4 regions of the Levilactobacillus yiduensis genome follow, and region 2 is predicted to be linked to each of the others. Evidence: predicted binding sites of a transcription regulator. Region 2 holds the regulator's gene; each other region holds the start of a gene.

Region 1 (4,326 bases), on a different contig from region 2:
AAGCCCAGGATGTACTTGGCATCCACTGAGACCGTGTCACTGGGAATCAGATCATGCGTGACCACGACGACGGGTTCCTTGAGCAATGCCAGATCCGGCAACTTCACGCCCAGCAAATGTGCCGTGACCCGCTTGGTAATGTCATGGAGGTCACTGACCCGCTCTTGCATGTACGCGTTTTGTTCCTTCAACCGGCCTTCGTAAATGTTGGCCACGCTCGCCAAGGCAACTTCGGCATTGATCCGCTCGGTTTTGATCTGTGTCTCAACGGCACCAATGAATTCTGGGTCCTGGAGCATCTCAATGTGGGCACTAAAAACCTGGGCACTATCAGCGCCCAGGTTTTTAGTTGCACGAGTTTTAATCGTCTCGACTTCTGAGACGGCTGCTTCAAGGGCCTGATGGAATCGATTTAATTCGTAATCAAGATTAGTGATTGACCGTCTTTTTGTGCGAAGGTCTGGTTCAACAAACCGGTATACCCGGCCGCAAGCCACCCCATCACTGGCGGCAATTCCCTTGAGCATCGCTCTCATTAGTCAGATAAACCCTCTTTTTTCAACGTTTCAGCCACTGCCTTCATGGCATCTGCTTCGTCGTCGCCGTCAGTCGTGATGGTGATGCTGGCGTTTTGGCCAACACCTAAGGACATAACGCCCATGATGGACTTCAAGTTAACGGACTTGTCTTGGTACTGCAAGCTAACTTCTGAGTTGAACTTGCTAGCAGCTTGAACTAATAACGTCGCTGGACGGGCGTGGATACCAGTTTCTGCAGTGACACGAAATTCGCGTTTTTCCATAATTGATCGATCTCCTTTAAGCTTAGGTTGATTTCTTAATCTAACGTGACTCACCCTGACCTTGCGCATGGGCCAAACAACCATTTGGTGAGTTACGCCTACCTTCTAAGAATATCAATCTCGCCTGCAAATTACAAGCATTCATGAACCGCTTACATCAAATAATCATGATTCAGCCTCATTTTGGGCATCGTCGTCATAACGATAGATGAGCTTACCACCCTTGTGGGCCTGACCCACCACCCGTTTCCGTGTTTCAAAGGCCATGAACGCTTTTTGAAACGCTGGAAATTCTTCTGGTGTGACTTCAAATTCATCTAATTTCTTATCTTTCAGCTGATTCATCAGATCAGTAAAATCTTTTGCCAAAGTTTTATTCCTCCTCTTTAAGGTGAGTTGTTTGGGGGGTATCCCAACAGGTGCTCACCAGGCTGAGACTAACAGTATACCCGGAATTGCCGGGACACACCACTTTTTTATCTGTTGCCGAAACGCCGTTAGTAAGGTCGCCAACCCTTAAACCATTCAGCACCAACGCTAATCATTTTCGAATCTTAGCATGGTGCTGAAGGCTTGGTCAGACGCGATTTCCCCCCTACCATTCTAGTCTAGCACGCACTCTACCATCCAGGTAGTCAACGCCTCAGAATATACCCCGTTTTTAAAGATTTGGCCGTTTTCAAGTAGTGATTTTAGCATTCTACCTAGGAGAGTGCTAGAATGAAAATGTTCGCTGGAGATACCCCATTTTGCACCGCTTGTGCCCCGAAACAAATTACTTGCACGGGGACGTGAACGCGGTATAATGTGGTCAATGGTCAAGAAAGGTCAAACCCTTTTGAACGGACCTGCGTGGGTGTTTCCCACGAGAATTCCAGGCAAGAAAGGAGACGACAAGATGCTATGTCAAAATTGCCACCGCAATGAAGCAACGATTCACCTGTACATGAGTGTGAACGGGCAGCGGCAACAAGTTGACCTATGCCAAAATTGTTACCAACTGCTTAAGCAGCAACAAAACGATTCTGGAAATGGAGGTGGCCGTATGGCACAAGATCCATTCGGCTTTGGCAACCTGGATGATATTTTCCGGGCAATGCAAGGCGGCAACAGCAACGATCAAGCTGACTACCGGCAATCCGGTGCCCAATCTGGTCAACCGACCCAACCGACCGGCAACAACGGGGGTAAGGGCAATGGCCTACTCAGTCAGTACGGCTTGAACCTGACCCAGCTGGCGAAGGATGGTAAGGTTGATCCCGTCATTGGTCGGGACAAGGAGACGGCTCAAGTCATCGAAATTCTCAATCGCCGGACCAAGAACAACCCCGTGTTGATCGGGGAAGCCGGTGTTGGGAAGACGGCCGTCATCGAAGGCCTTGCGGAACGCATTGTTGAAGGCAACGTTCCTGAAAAATTAGCCAATAAGCAAATCATTCGGTTGGACGTGGTGTCACTGGTTCAAGGAACCGGGATCCGCGGTCAATTTGAACAACGGATGCAACAATTGATGAAGGAAGTCCAGAGCAATCCGGACATCATCCTCTTTATTGACGAAATCCATGAAATCATGGGTGCCGGCAACGCTGAAGGTGGCATGGACGCGGGTAACGTCTTGAAACCAGCCTTGGCACGGGGAGACTTCCAACTCATCGGGGCTACGACTTTAAATGAATACAGAGATATTGAAAAGGACCAAGCCCTGGCACGGCGGTTCCAACCCGTTACGGTCAACGAACCGAGTGCTGATGAAGCCGTCAAGATTTTACAAGGCATCCAAAAGAAGTATGAAGATTACCACCACGTTCACTACACGGACGATGCCATTGAGGCTGCCGTTCGCCTGTCTGACCGTTACATCCAAGACCGCTTCTTACCCGACAAGGCCATTGACCTGTTGGATGAAGCCGGTTCACGGAAGAACTTAACGATCAACGTGGCTGACCCGAAGGCCATTGACGAAAAGATCAAGGGTGCTGAGGAGCAGAAGCAGGCCGCTTTGAAGCAGGAAGACTACGAAAAAGCCGCCTACTACCGTGATCAGGTCAACAAGTTAGAAAAGTCCAAGGAGACCGCCATGAACGCCGAACAAGATCAATCGGCCACGGTCACCGTTAAGGACATGCAAGACATCGTTGAAGAAAAGACGTCGATTCCAGTTGGCGAGCTGGCAGCTAAGGAACAACATCAGCTGCAAAGCCTCCCCGCTGATTTGGAAAAGCACGTCATCGGCCAAAACGAAGCCGTCGACAAGGTTGCGCGGGCCATTCGCCGGAACCGTATCGGGTTGAACGGCACGGGTCGGCCAATCGGGTCCTTCCTCTTCGTGGGACCAACTGGTGTTGGGAAGACGGAATTAGCCAAGCAATTGGCCAATGAACTCTTCGGCTCCCAAGAGGCCATGATTCGCTTTGACATGTCAGAATACATGGAACCACATTCCATTTCTAAGTTGATCGGGTCACCACCTGGCTACGTCGGCTATGAAGAAGCTGGCCAATTGACGGAACAAGTCCGTCGCCACCCGTACACCTTGATTCTGCTGGACGAAATTGAAAAGGCCCACCCCGACGTCATGAACATGTTCTTACAAATTCTTGACGACGGTCGCTTGACCGATTCTCAAGGCCGGACAGTTTCCTTCAAGGATACCCTGATCATCATGACCAGTAACGCCGGGACCGGTGACGCTGAAGCCAATGTTGGGTTCGGTGCTGCCGCTGAAGGCAAGACCCACTCTGTTCTGGGCAACCTGACCAACTACTTCAAGCCAGAATTTTTGAACCGGTTTGACGATATCATCGAGTTCAATTCCTTGAGCAAGGAAAACTTGATGCACATCGTTGACTTAATGATTGGTGACGTCAACAATATGTTGGCTGGTCAAGGCCTGCACATTCACGTCACTGAACCAGTTGAGGAACAGCTTGTGACTAAAGGGTATAACCCAGCTATGGGTGCTCGTCCATTGCGGCGAGTCATCCAAGAAGAAATTGAAGATCGGATTGCGGACTTCTACCTTGATCACGCGGACGTTAAGAACCTCGTGGCCAAGATTGAAGACGGCAAGATCGTCTTAGCTGCCGACACCGAAGCCAACAAGGCTGACACGGCGGAATCTAAGGCTGATACCGATAAGCAGTAACTTGATTAAACGACAGTTGCCTCCGGGTGGCTGTCGTTTTTTTGGTTTGACCGCAACATTGGACGGTTCTGGCCGCCTTACCGTCCGTTAGATATGAGTCGGAACGCGGTGGGCGGGCGGACGGACCGAGCCAAGGAACGGTCTCGGCCCTCGCCTTTGAGCCGAAGAACGCATCTCAAAGACGCCAGGATTCTAAGTGGCATCAGGTCATGCCGCTTAGAATCCTCCCACGGCTGAACTCATATCTAACGAACTCTCGGCTACGATGGTTTTTACAGACGATACTCGGTCCTACCTATCCAACCATTTCCACTCGCTTAATCTATCGCAATCAGCCGTACTTGACTAACTTACCGGTACGTTTGGTCAAGCGGTGATT
Region 2 (4,326 bases):
TCAAGGAAGACGTTTACCAACTCCGTGACGAGGAAATGACCTTGATTCCAACGGCCGAAGTCCCCTTGGTCAACTACTACCGTGACGAAGTGATCCCTGAAGAGGACCTGCCAGTGTGGTTCACCGCTTTGACACCTGCCTTCCGTTCCGAAGCCGGGAGTGCCGGTCGTGACACCCGTGGCCTGATCCGCCTGCACCAATTCAACAAGGTCGAAATGGTTAAGTTCTGCAAGCCAGAAAACTCTTGGGATGAACTGGAAGCCTTGACCAAGCACGCTGAGAGCCTCTTACAGAAGCTGGGACTGGCTTATCACGTCATTACCCTGACGACCAGTGACATGAGCTTTACGGCGGCTATGACACATGATTTGGAAGTTTGGTTCCCAGAACAAAACACGTACCGGGAAATTTCTAGTTGCTCAAACACCACGGACTTCCAAGCACGGCGGGCACATATCCAATACCGTGACGACAATGGCAAGTTGCAATACGTTCACGCGCTGAACGGGTCTGGCTTAGCCGTTGGCCGGACGGTCGCAGCCATTTTGGAAAACTACCAAAACGCCGATGGCACCGTAACGATTCCAGACGTGCTGGTTCCTTACATGGGCGGCGTCACGAAGATTACGAAATAGGTTCCTCTCTCCGTCAGCGCCACAAGCACTCCGCCTGCTATGGGGAACGGTTCCAGCCAAAGAACGGGCTTCCACCTCGCGCCAAAGCCTCGCTAAGACCGCGAGTCTCTGAAGGCGTCCCACCCAGTAACCTGGCCTAAAACGCCAGCTAACTGGGTCGACACAGCTGGCTCCACACTTGTGGCGCTGACTCCGGCTGAACTGTTTTTGCACCACGTCACTTTGACTCTTGGTAGTCGGTGGCAGGGTTCGGCTCGGTTTCTGTGTAACAGGAAGCGACTGGGTCGACGCAAGTAAATAAACATCAAAAGTGGTCTCACGCAGTTACTGGCAGCAGTGGCCGAGATAGCGACCAGGGGTCAGGGCAAATGTCCTGGCCTTTTTATTTGGTCTTGATCAGGGGGCGCTGAGGGATTGGGAGAGGGAATCAGGCATAGCGGCAGAAAGATTTTTAGGTAAACACTCATTTTTTTGAATATTTTTGTAATTTCTTATTGACGCGTCTAGGTCCTTCGTATAAAATAGTTTTTGTTGGTTAATTCCGACAGCCAAGAGAGGCTGTCAGTGGAGTGGCCGCGCATCGTCGTGATTGATAAATTCAAATTATTTTGAAAAAAAGCTGGCTTTTTCTTCGCTAGTAGGTTAGAATATTATTTGTTGCTTACCGGGTAGTTATTCAGCTAACGAATATTTATTCAAAATATTTCAAAAAAGTTGTTGACATCATTTGCTCGGCATGGTAAATTATAATAGTTGTTTCAAACGAGAACATTGTTTCTCATTTGAAAGTCCATGGAGGATTAGCTCAGTTGGGAGAGCGTCTGCCTTACAAGCAGAGGGTCACAGGTTCGAGCCCTGTATCCTCCATCGGGACCACGGTCCCTGGCGGTTAGTTCGCCAACGTTGCAGGTGTGGCGGAACTGGCAGACGCGCTAGATTTAGGTTCTAGTGTCTTATGACGTGGGGGTTCGAGTCCCTTCACCTGCATAACTAAATATTGCAAAATATTTTAAAAATATTTTGCCGACTTAGCTCAGTTGGCAGAGCATCTCACTAGTAATGAGGAGGTCGGAGGTTCGAATCCTCTAGTCGGCATGGCACCTTTAATTTAATAGCCAATTTGCGGAAGTAGTTCAGTGGTAGAACATCACCTTGCCATGGTGGGGGTCGCGGGTTCGAATCCCGTCTTCCGCTTTTGCCCTTTTGCCGGGGTGGCGGAATTGGCAGACGCACAGGACTTAAAATCCTGCGGTCAGTGATGACCGTACCGGTTCGATCCCGGTCCTCGGCATTTAACTTAATAATAATTATGCACCCATAGCGCAACTGGATAGAGTGTCTGACTACGAATCAGAAGGTTGTAGGTTCGACTCCTACTGGGTGCATTTTTGTCGCTTATGTTTTAGCGCATAAGCACTTTTCGGGAAGTAGCTCAGCTTGGTAGAGCACCTGGTTTGGGACCAGGGGGTCGCAGGTTCGAATCCTGTCTTCCCGATTAACTGACAACTAAGTCAGCGGGCTATTTCGGGAAGTAGCTCAGCTTGGTAGAGCACCACGTTCGGGACGTGGGGGTCGCAAGTTCAAATCTTGTCTTCCCGATTTTTTTATCCCGAATTTACATAAAAATTGTTTGTCGGTCGACTCCTTACTAATCGTTTGGAAGTCGGCCGTTTTTTTGTTATGCTTATCTTCCAGAACTTCTGTAGGGTTTGCGGTCTAATCCGTTGCATTTTTATGGAAAGTTCGTATAATATTAGTCAACATTAGTCAGAAGAACTGCACCGAAGGGGGGACGATAATGGAGAATCAAAATATTTCAGATATTATTGAGTCTTACCTCAAGCAGATTTTGGCTGAGTCTCAGCAGGTGGAGATCCGGCGCGCGGAAATCGCTGATCAATTCAACGTAGTACCTTCCCAGATCAATTACGTGATCAAGACCCGTTTTACGATTCAAGATGGTTACGTCGTGGAGAGTAAACGTGGTGGCGGCGGGTACATTCGAATCGAAAAGGTCAAGTTGCTGGATAACTTGGATTTCATCGATTCCTTGGTTAGCGCGGTGGGTGATCAGGTTACTCGCCACGATGGCTTGGCCGTTGTGCGGAGCCTATTTGAGGCTGGTACCATTAATCGGCGTGAGGCCAATATCATTTTGGCTGCGATCGAAAAGGATGCTGTTCACACTGGCGACCGCCAGACCAGTGAACGGGTCCGCGCCCAGATTTTGGTATCGATTTTAAACCACTTACGTTACGAGAGTTAAGAAAGTGAGGAGTTGCAATGGATAACCTATTTACACCGAGTGCTAAGAGCGTCCTTGTTTTGGCACAGGAACAAGCAAAATATTTCAAGCACCAAGCAGTCGGTACGGAACACTTGCTGTTAGCCCTCACCATTGAAAAGAACGGGATTGCCAACAAGGTTTTACAACAATTCTCCGTTAGCGACGATGATGTCCGCGAAGAGATCGAACGGTTCACGGGTTACGGGACCTTAGCCAACATGGATAAGGACAGCTACCTGCCGTACTCACCGAAAGCCAAGTCGATGCTGGCCTTAGCCGGTGACGAAGCCAAGCGCTTGGGTGCCACTAAGATTGGTACGGAACACTTACTGTTGGCTTTACTCAGTGATGACACGATCTTATCGTCACGGATCTTGAAAAACTTAAACGTTGAACTGGCCGACGCTCGCAAGGTTGTTTTGCGTAAGCTCGGTATTGCGGACACACCGAAGCGGCGGAACGCGGACCGGACACGGCGCAACACGCCTCAAGGTGGTACGCCAACGCTGGATTCTTTGGCCCGTAACTTAACGGATGCAGCCAAGGAAGGACGGATGGATCCAACTGTCGGCCGTGATAAGGAAGTTAAGCGGGTCATTCAAATCCTGAGTCGGCGGACCAAGAACAACCCAGTATTGATCGGTGAACCCGGGGTCGGGAAGACGGCGATTGCGGAAGGCTTAGCCCAACGCATCGTGGCCGGCAACGTCCCTGATGATATGAAGAACAAGCGCTTGATGATGCTCGACATGGGCTCGTTGGTCGCTGGCACCAAGTACCGGGGCGAATTTGAAGACCGGTTGAAGAAAGTCATCGAAGAAATCTATAACGATGGTCAAGTTATTCTCTTCATTGATGAATTACACACGCTGATCGGTGCCGGTGGTGCTGAAGGGGCCATTGATGCGTCAAACATTTTGAAGCCGGCCTTGGCTCGTGGCGAACTCCAAACCATTGGGGCAACGACGCTGGACGAATACCAAAAGTACATTGAATCCGATGCCGCTTTGGAACGGCGATTTGCCACTGTCCAAGTCAATGAACCAACGCCGGACGAAGCCAAGGAAATCTTGGATGGCTTGCGGCCGCGGTATGAGGACCACCATCACGTCAACATTACTGATGACGCCATTGACCAAGCTGTTAAGCTGTCAACGCGTTACATCAGTGACCGGTTCTTGCCTGACAAGGCCATCGATCTGATGGATGAAGCGTCAGCCAAGGTTCGAATCGACCAAATGGACAAGCCGACCGCCGCATCCAAGCAAGCGCAAGAACTTAAGGACTTGGCGGATGAAAAGGAAAAGGCCATTGAAGACCAAGACTTCGAACGCGCCGCTAAGCTCCGGACTGAAGAAATGGCCTTGCGTGAAAAGGTCGATGCACGGGCAGCCAAGGATGCCG
Region 3 (4,326 bases), on a different contig from region 2:
TCGCACCAACGTCTTACCTGATTGGTGATGGGACTGGGAAAGGGACGCCTAACGCCCGGTTCTTCGTCTACGAAGCCGATGAATATCGCCGGCACTTCCTGGCCACGAAGCCAGACTACGCCATCATGACCAACATTGACTTCGATCACCCCGACTATTACACGGGGATCGAGGATGTTTACAGCGCCTTTGAAACCTGGGCTAACCAGGTCAAAAAGGGCATCTTCGCTTGGGGGGACGACCCTGAGTTGCGGAAGCTCAAGACTGATGTGCCGGTCTATTACTATGGCACCAAGGACCGCGATGATTTTCAAGCCAAGAACATCAAGCGGTCTACGACGGGCTCTAACTTCGACGTGTACCATGGGGATGAATTCTTAGGCAACTTTGAAATTCATTTGTATGGCGAACACAACGTCTTGAACAGTCTGGCAGTCATTGCCGTTTCTTACTTTGAAAAGGTCAATATGGACGAAATCAAGCGTGAATTGGCTGACTTCAAGGGTGTTAAGCGTCGTTTCACGGAACGTAAAGTTGCTGATATGACCATCATTGACGACTACGCCCACCATCCATCTGAGATCAAGGCGACGTTGGATGCCGCACGGCAAAAGTACCCTGATAAGGAAATCATCGCAGTCTTCCAGCCACATACGTTCAGCCGGACGATTGCCTTGATGGATGACTTTGCCAAGAGTTTGAACTTAGCTGACCGGGTCTTCTTGACCAACATCTTCAGCTCGGCTCGGGAAACTTCTGGGGCAGTCTCCAGCAAGGACTTAGCAGCAAAAATTGCTAAGGGTGGCGACATTTTGACGGTTGATAACATGTCCCCATTATTAGATTTCCATGACGCCGTTGTTGTCTTCATGGGTGCCGGTGACGTGCAAAAGTACGAACGGTCTTACGAAGAATTATTAAGTCATTTATCACTGAAAAATAACTAAATTTATGGGTGCTGATTGGTGATTCTTCACTGGTCAGCACCTTTTTTGTTAGGCAAATTGGTCTGTACCTCTGATAGGGTGAACGGATTATCTATAAAAATGACACCCATTAGAATCGCTGTTATGGTGGGCATTTAACCCACTTAATGCATTCGCTAGAAATGAGTTGCACTTTTATTGAGAACCTGTATTCTAGTAAATTAAGGACGCGACTGGTCCTGTAATTTTTTTCAGGGGAGCGAGTGCAAGTGGAAGTTGGAACACAACATAATTGGTGGTACAACCAGCTATTTACCAATTGGAAAAAGTTTGAAATGATTTACGTGTCGATCTTGATTTTGCTACAGGTCGTGGTCTACGTGATTGTGCCTGACAGCATTGTTGGGATGGTTTCTGGTGTCGGGGGCGTCTTGTGCCTGGTCTACGGGATGAAAGGCCGGAAGATTTCGTTTATCTTCGGCTTCATTCAATGTGTCGCCATGACCTACGTCGCTTGGATCAGCCACGCCTATGGGTCTTTTGCAATGGATATTATTTATGTTATTTCACAACCCATTGGCTGGTACATGTGGGGTCACGATGAAGCGACCCGATCATTTAAGAAGACCACGCGTAACTGGATCTTTGCGGCGGCTTTTGTCGCTTGGGCGGCCGGCTGGTTGGTTCTGTCGCTGTTACACGGGCAGTTACCGTACTTTGATTCGGTCAACTTTGTGGTGAGTTTGATTGCCCAACTGCTGTACATCATGAAGTTCAAGGAAAACTGGTCACTGTGGATCGTCGTTAACGTGGTCAATGTCTTGTACTGGGGCATCTTAACCTTCCAGATTCTCACGGGTGCTACTAATGTCGGTACCTTAGGGGCCAACCTGTCTCAAGTGGCCTTGCAGATTGCCTTACTCTTCAATGCCGTTTACGCCAACAAAGTTTGGGCCAGCGGTGAAGCCGACAACGAGGGTGGCGCCGGTCAGTCAGCGACTAAATAGCGTGACCTTTCTTTTCCAGTTCTGAACACATTACTTGTGTTTACTATTAGATTTGGTAAAATATAGTCTAATAACCCTGTGGCTGGTTTATCAATCGCGATAGCTAAGGCAGGAAATGATTTGAAAAAGAAGGAGCGTTTCAATGAACAACTATGATCAGCAACCCCGGACGACAGTAAACACTGAGGTCGGCCTCAACAGCTTTATGACTAAAATGTTTGGCTGGATGGCTGCGGCCGTGTTGGTCTCTGCAGTGACGGCGTACCTGATGATTCCCATGGCAAGTCAAGCCCAGGGCCTACACGGTGCCGGTCTTTGGTTACCCATTATCGTCTGGTTTATTTTACCGTTCGTCATTAGCGGACAATCGATGAAACGGCCAACCGTCGCTTTAGTCGGGTTGTTTGTTTACGCGGTGATTACTGGTGGGGTCATCTCGACTTACGCCATGGTCTTCTCGGTGAATACGATGGCCGCTGCCTTTGTTTCTAGTGCTGCCGTCTTCGTGACGATGGCTGGTATCGGGGCCTTCACTAAGAAGGACTTGACCAAGCTGGGGACCCAAGCAACGGGGGCCTTGATTGGTCTGCTCGTGGCCATGGTCATCAACATGTTCTTGCGGATGCCATTGGCTTCACTAGTGTTATCCTTCGCCGCAGTCATTATCTTTGCGGCACTGACGGCCTGGGATACGCAACGGATGCAGAAGATGTACCTGCAATACGGTGACCAGGTCTCCACGACTGGGTTAGCCGTCAACGGGGCATTGCAACTGTACCTGGACTTCGTCAACTTATTCTTACAACTCTTACAAATTTTCGGAATCTTTGGTGGCAACAACGACTAACGGTTTCGCAAGGAAAGCCTGGGACTCAAGTGCCCGGGCTTTTTGTGTCAACAGGGAAGCTGGCAATCGGCTTAACCCTTGGTAGCCGTTAACTTGTCAACTAACTTCCGGAACTTGTCGGAGTTAGCCAGCTGTCTCAGCTGACACTGTGAGACGACTTGAGAGAGACTGATGGGCTTGCCAGATTTCCAAGCGCATCGGAAGCCCCAGTAGCCGGCGAGATACCTAGCTAACGTCGGCACTGACAGGAACGATATGACCGAGGCGCAAGTGTTCCAATGGTTTTCAGAGATTTCTTTTCGGGTTTACCTGTTTTTTTGGTAAAATAGACGTAGAATACTCGAGCGCGGCAGACCGTAGCTCGAAAGGAGCGTAACATGGCGGAAAAACGATTATTATTGATTGACGGAAACAGTGTCACGTTTAAGGCCTTCTTCGCGCTGTACACGGCGTTGGGTAAGTTTACCAACAGCGAAGGGCTGCATACGAACGCCATTTACGGCTTCAACACGATGCTAGAGATCATGTTGGACAAGGTGAAGCCCACGCACGCCTTGGTCGCCTTTGATGCGGGGAAAACCACGTTTCGGACTAAGATGTATGACGACTACAAGGGTGGCCGGGCCAAGACCGCACCCGAGTTGTCGGAACAATTTCCCTATGTCAAAGAACTTTTAGCGGCTCGCGGGATTCAGACCTATGAGCTGCCCGACTATGAAGCCGACGATATTATCGGGACCTTGGCCAAGCAGGCCGAGAAAAACGGGTTTACCACGACCATCGTGACCGGGGACCGGGACTTAACGCAGCTGGCTGACGACCACACGACTGTTTCCATTTCCAAGCGTGGGGTCACGGATATTGAGCATTACACACCGGCCTACGTCAAAGAAAAGATGGGTGTCACGCCCGAACAGATCATTGATATCAAGGGGCTCCAAGGAGATAACTCGGATAACTATCCCGGTGTCACGGGCGTGGGTCCCAAGCGGGCCGTGGATTTGATCGGCAAGTACGGGAGCATTGAAAACCTGTACGACCACATTGATGAAATTACCGCCAAGAAGCTCAAGGAACACCTGGTGGCTGACCATGACGAGGCCTTACTGTCCAAGAAGCTCGCAACGATTTTACGCGATGCGCCGGTGACGAAGCAGGTCAACGACTTGGTCTATCAGGGGGATGACCAAGAGAAGCTGGTGGAATTCTACCAACGGATGAACTTTAATCAATTCTTGAGCAAAATGAGCGTTGATGGGGAAGCCCCAACGGCCACGCCAGGCCTTAAGGACGTGGACTTCACGGTCTTGAAGGCAGATAACCTCCAAACGCTCCCGGCCTTTACGGACGGCTGTGAATTTTACTTGGAAATGCTGGGTGACAACTATCATCTGGCCGACTTTGATGGCTTTGTGATCGGCCATGAGGATCACTGGTGGGTTAGTCGCGATACCAGCCTCTTACAGCAGGCGCCCTTGAAGGACCTGTTAGAGTCGGCTGACGTGGCCAAACAGGTCTTTGACGCCAAGCGGACCTACGTGGCGTT
Region 4 (4,326 bases), on a different contig from region 2:
GTCGCCTTGATCCGGATGAACGGCGCCCTTGGGCTCGCCAATCATCACTTTGTCTTGAATGTCCAAACAGAAAACCCGGCGATTGCCCGGCGGATGTACCAGTTGCTCAAGCAATTCTACGATTTGGAAAGTGAATTGCTGGTGCGGCGTAAAATGAAGCTCAAAAAAAATAACCTGTACATTGTCCGAGTCAAAACGGGAGCCACGGAAGTCTTATCCGACCTCGGTATCTTTGACGGGATGCAGCTGTTGGAGTCCGTGCCAGATGAAATCTTAAACGATGACATGCGGGTCCGCTCTTATTTGCGCGGTGCCTTTCTGGCGGGCGGGTCCGTCAACAACCCCGAAACCAGTCGCTACCACCTGGAAATCTACTCACTATACGAGGAGCACAACCAGATGATTGCGGAAATGATGAACCGTTATGACTTGAATGCTCGGACCATCGTGCGACGGAGTGGGTACATCACGTACTTGAAGGGTGCCGAAAAGATTGCGGACTTCCTGTCCCTGATTGGCGCCACCACGGCCATGCTGCGGTTCGAAGACGTCCGCATCATGCGGGACATGCGCAACTCGGTCAATCGGTTGGTCAACTGTGAAAACGCCAATATGGACAAGGTGGCCAACGCCTCGACCCGACAGCTCGATAACATTCAGTTTATTGAAGCCACGGTCGGCCTGGGGCAACTTCCAATCAAGTTACGTGAAGTTGCTGAAACGCGGATGGCCCATCAAGAGGTCAGTTTGAAAGAACTCGGTGACCTGGTTCCCGGCGGTCCTATTTCCAAGTCCGGTATCAATCACCGCTTACGTAAAATCAATGACTATGCCAAGCACCTTCGTGAAGAAGCTTCGGCGTAGGGGAAAGCGACTTTCAGCTAATGGTGCTGGGGGCCGTTTTTTCTGTTAGTCTTTAAAAATTGCAAGCTTGAAAGTAGCCAGGGCCATTGTGACACTTGAGTTCATGACGGAAAATTAGTTTCTGAACGCAAGATAGTTCGTGCTGGCCGCCTGACCGTTCGCCAAATTTGGACCGTGACGCTGTGGGAAGGACCGGTCGAAGCCCAAGAGCGGTCTTCAACCTCGCTTCGAGCCGAAAACCACGTCTCGAAGACGCCCGTTTTCAAGCAGTTCACTTGAAAACGCCCACTGCTGAGTCCAAATTTAGCTCACTCACGGCTACGTGGCAGATTGCCATTAATGTTTGCCATTTCAGCGATGCCACTAACTGGGCCAACACCACTGGGGGGCGCTGAATTGCCGGTTGACGCCGACGGATTGGCGCTTCTCAGTCCCACCGAATTGGATTAGATGTGACTGTAGTTCACCTGTTGCCAAGGACTAACCTAACCGACTAGTGAAACATCTCTGTAGCCGGGAGTCCGCTAAATATGAGCTCAGCCGTGGGAGTTCCCTTAGCGGCATGGTTCATGCCGGTTAGGGAACTGGCGATTTTGAGACGCGAACTTCGGCTCAAAGTCGAGGAGACGAGACCGCTTCTTGGCTTGTCCCGCCGCCCACCGCGTTCCGGCTCATATTTGGCGGACGGGAGGCGGCCAGCCCCCACATCTCTGACAGCCGCAGGTGATGGGGGGCTAACTTTAATGTCTGCAATCCCCGTCAGCTAGGTATTATCAGGTATTTTGCGTTTGCAATCTTTGGTTAGTCTTAATCTCTGAATCGAAAAGACAAGCTCAACCGATCCGTTAGTGGTGGGACTCAAGTGTTTAGTGCAAAAAAAATAACACCAACCCAAGCCGGGCCGGTGTTATTTTTAATTAGTCGATTACTTCTTTTGTTCGCTACTGTTGGTCATGATGTGGTCAATCAAACCATAATCAACGGCTTCTTGCGCACTCAAGTAGTTGTCCCGTTCGGTATCTTGGTTCAGACGTTCAACGGGTTGACCAGAGTTTTCAGCCAAAATCTTGTTGATCAATTCACGGGTCTTCAAGATCTCACGTGCAGCAATTTCAATTTCAGTTTGTTGCCCTTGAGCACCACCTGATGGTTGGTGAATCATGACTTGGGCATGTGGCAATGCAAAACGCTTGCCCTTAGTCCCGGATGAAGCCAAGACACTGGCCATGGAAGCTGCCATCCCCAACGTAATGGTTTGCACGTCGGATTGGATGAAGTTCATGGTATCGTAAATGGCCAAGCCGGAAGAAACCACACCACCTGGTGAGTTGATGTACAACGAAATGTCCTTAGTGGAGTCTTGGGCGTCCAAGAAGAGCAATTGCGCAATGATGGCGTTTGCCATGTCATCTTCGATTGGGCCAGATAACATAATGATCCGGTCTTTTAAGAGTCGTGAATAGATATCATAGGCCCGTTCGCCACGGGATGATTGTTCAATAACTGTTGGTACTAAATTCATGACTAGATAGCCTCCCTTATTAACTATTGAATGGCTAGCGTTTCGCTAACATGTTGTTAGTGTACCGCTATGGTCAAAGTAGGTCAAACAATATGACTTACCATTTCGGCCAGAACCAATTAACTAAAACCATCATAACAGAGTTTGGCCAAACGTCACGTATTCTGTCAGTCGAATGGGGAGAGTGCTAACGCCGTGAACCGGGGTGGCAACGCTGTGAAGTCAATCAGAAGGGCGGTTTTAAGTGAATTTGCAAACACCCATCGATTGTGTCAGGAACCAGTGATCAGCGGCGACCAGCAGGCGGGCCAGTCCTTGCGGCGTAGCGGGCAGAAGGTTTGCTCACCGAACTTAGGCGACCACTTGCGTTGGTTAATTGACCGGTCACGCTACCGTTATTTATTTTTGCCAGTGGATATGGTTTACTTGAAATAACGAAAGGGGGTGGCGATTTGAAAATCCACGTGGAAGTTGATGAGACGGCATCGGAACCGGATGTGACCATTCGCGCGGCAGCTAATACGGACGTCAGTCAATTGGTGGCGGCCCTAGAAGCTGCCAGTGCTTCGGCCAAACGACTTACGCTACGCCAGCGCGGGCAGAATTATCAAGTCCGAGTCGGTAGCATTTTATTCCTGGAAGCGGCGGATCACCAAGTGATGGTCCACACGGCTGATGACGTCTACGTTACGCGACAGCCCTTGTACGAGCTGGCTGACGCGTTGCCCACAACTTTCCAGCGGGTCTCCAAGTCCGCCATCCTCAACCGTGAGCAAATCTTATCGTTGACCAAGTCCGTCACGGGTAATTTGGTTAAATTTCAGAAATCACACAAGCAACTCTACGTGTCGCGGCGCTACTACAAGGCGCTCAAAGAGGCACTAGAACGAGAGGGGTAAAGCAGATGCATCGAAATTGGTTTTGGGGTGTTTTCCTAGTGTTGGCGGCAGGTATCTTAGTGACCAGCCAACTGGGCATTTTCACCTATCATATTGGATTTTGGACGTTGTTGCTGGCGATGTTTTTAGTCGCGGCGTTTGTCGAAAGCGTGATTCACGTCACGGTAGGGGGGATGGTGTTTTCCTTAGCCTTTCTGGCCATCATCTTCGCTAAGCCGCTGGGGATTGCGACCCTGGCACCCTGGACGATTCTGGGGGCGGCGGTCCTGTTAACGGCGGGTCTGTCACTGATCATCAAGCCGCGTTGGCGCTGGCATCACCATGGCCCACGGGTAATCGTGAATGGTCAGGATTGGCATCACCGGCATGGCCACGACTGGGAAGAAGAGGACGTGCAGAACAGCGACGAGGCGGAAATTCTAGTTGACGTGAACATGAGTAGCAGTATTCGCTACCTGCAATCACAGGATTTTAAACGGGCCGTCATCAAGGTTTACATGGGTAATGCCAAGGTGTACTTCGACAACGTTGCGCTGAATCCAGACGGCGCAGAGATCGTGGTCGACGATTCATTTGGCGGCACGGAGTTGTTCATTCCTAAGAACTGGAACGTGCAAAATAACGTCAACACGGGCTTCGGCGCGGTTGAAGAAAAGGGCACGGCCACGCCCGACCGGACGACGCCACAAGTCACGATTCACGGGAATGTGTCCTTTGGTGGGGTCACGCTGATTTACATCTAATCCGGAAGAAATTTTCAACGACCCCTTGAATTTATATTCAGCATCAGGTATAGTAATTAGGTGCTCAAAAATACTGATGCTGATAGGCGCCCGTAGTGTAATGGATCGCACGTAAGATTCCGGTTCTTGAAATGGGGGTTCGATTCCCTCCGGGCGCACTTATAGTTAGGATAGGTCGTGATAGGACGTGAAAACGTTGCTATTGCGGTCTTTTCTTTTTGTTTGATGCAGATTAATCGTGGACAAATGTACACCGAAATGTACACCAATGTGACTGAAGGCGGTATACACCACTCGT

What was found. The regulator CtsR, encoded in region 2, represses protease genes until heat stress. The targets are predictions, from matches to a motif close to TTGGTCAAAAAAGGTCAAANA.
Region 1: the regulator CtsR is predicted to act here: its motif matches at 1,617-1,637, upstream of NGM66_RS11440 (ATP-dependent Clp protease ATP-binding subunit).
Region 3: the regulator CtsR is predicted to act here: its motif matches at 1,986-2,006, upstream of NGM66_RS06015 (Bax inhibitor-1/YccA family protein).
Region 4: the regulator CtsR is predicted to act here: its motif matches at 2,456-2,476, upstream of clpP (ATP-dependent Clp endopeptidase proteolytic subunit ClpP).

The regions. Positions count from the first base shown of each region.
Region 1 covers NZ_JAMXAZ010000023.1:32,381-36,706, reverse strand. Annotated here, with positions in the region: gene ptsP (phosphoenolpyruvate--protein phosphotransferase) at 1-536, opposite strand, end outside; gene NGM66_RS11450 (phosphocarrier protein HPr) at 536-802, opposite strand; gene ykzS (protein YkzS) at 968-1,171, opposite strand; gene NGM66_RS11440 (ATP-dependent Clp protease ATP-binding subunit) at 1,701-3,947, shown strand.
Region 2 covers NZ_JAMXAZ010000018.1:45,551-49,876, reverse strand. Annotated here, with positions in the region: gene serS (serine--tRNA ligase) at 1-635, shown strand, start outside; tRNA gene NGM66_RS10285 (tRNA-Val) at 1,430-1,502, shown strand; tRNA gene NGM66_RS10280 (tRNA-Leu) at 1,541-1,622, shown strand; tRNA gene NGM66_RS10275 (tRNA-Thr) at 1,658-1,730, shown strand; tRNA gene NGM66_RS10270 (tRNA-Gly) at 1,758-1,829, shown strand; tRNA gene NGM66_RS10265 (tRNA-Leu) at 1,841-1,926, shown strand; tRNA gene NGM66_RS10260 (tRNA-Arg) at 1,947-2,020, shown strand; tRNA gene NGM66_RS10255 (tRNA-Pro) at 2,057-2,130, shown strand; tRNA gene NGM66_RS10250 (tRNA-Pro) at 2,161-2,234, shown strand; gene NGM66_RS10245 (CtsR family transcriptional regulator) at 2,434-2,901, shown strand; gene NGM66_RS10240 (ATP-dependent Clp protease ATP-binding subunit) at 2,919-4,326, shown strand, end outside.
Region 3 covers NZ_JAMXAZ010000007.1:109,580-113,905, reverse strand. Annotated here, with positions in the region: gene murC (UDP-N-acetylmuramate--L-alanine ligase) at 1-947, shown strand, start outside; gene pnuC (nicotinamide riboside transporter PnuC) at 1,262-1,933, shown strand; gene NGM66_RS06015 (Bax inhibitor-1/YccA family protein) at 2,076-2,780, shown strand; gene polA (DNA polymerase I) at 3,158-4,326, shown strand, end outside.
Region 4 covers NZ_JAMXAZ010000003.1:75,907-80,232, reverse strand. Annotated here, with positions in the region: gene whiA (DNA-binding protein WhiA) at 1-864, shown strand, start outside; gene clpP (ATP-dependent Clp endopeptidase proteolytic subunit ClpP) at 1,790-2,386, opposite strand; gene NGM66_RS02755 (hypothetical protein) at 2,654-2,821, shown strand; gene NGM66_RS02750 (LytTR family DNA-binding domain-containing protein) at 2,839-3,285, shown strand; gene NGM66_RS02745 (LiaF transmembrane domain-containing protein) at 3,291-4,028, shown strand; tRNA gene NGM66_RS02740 (tRNA-Arg) at 4,115-4,186, shown strand.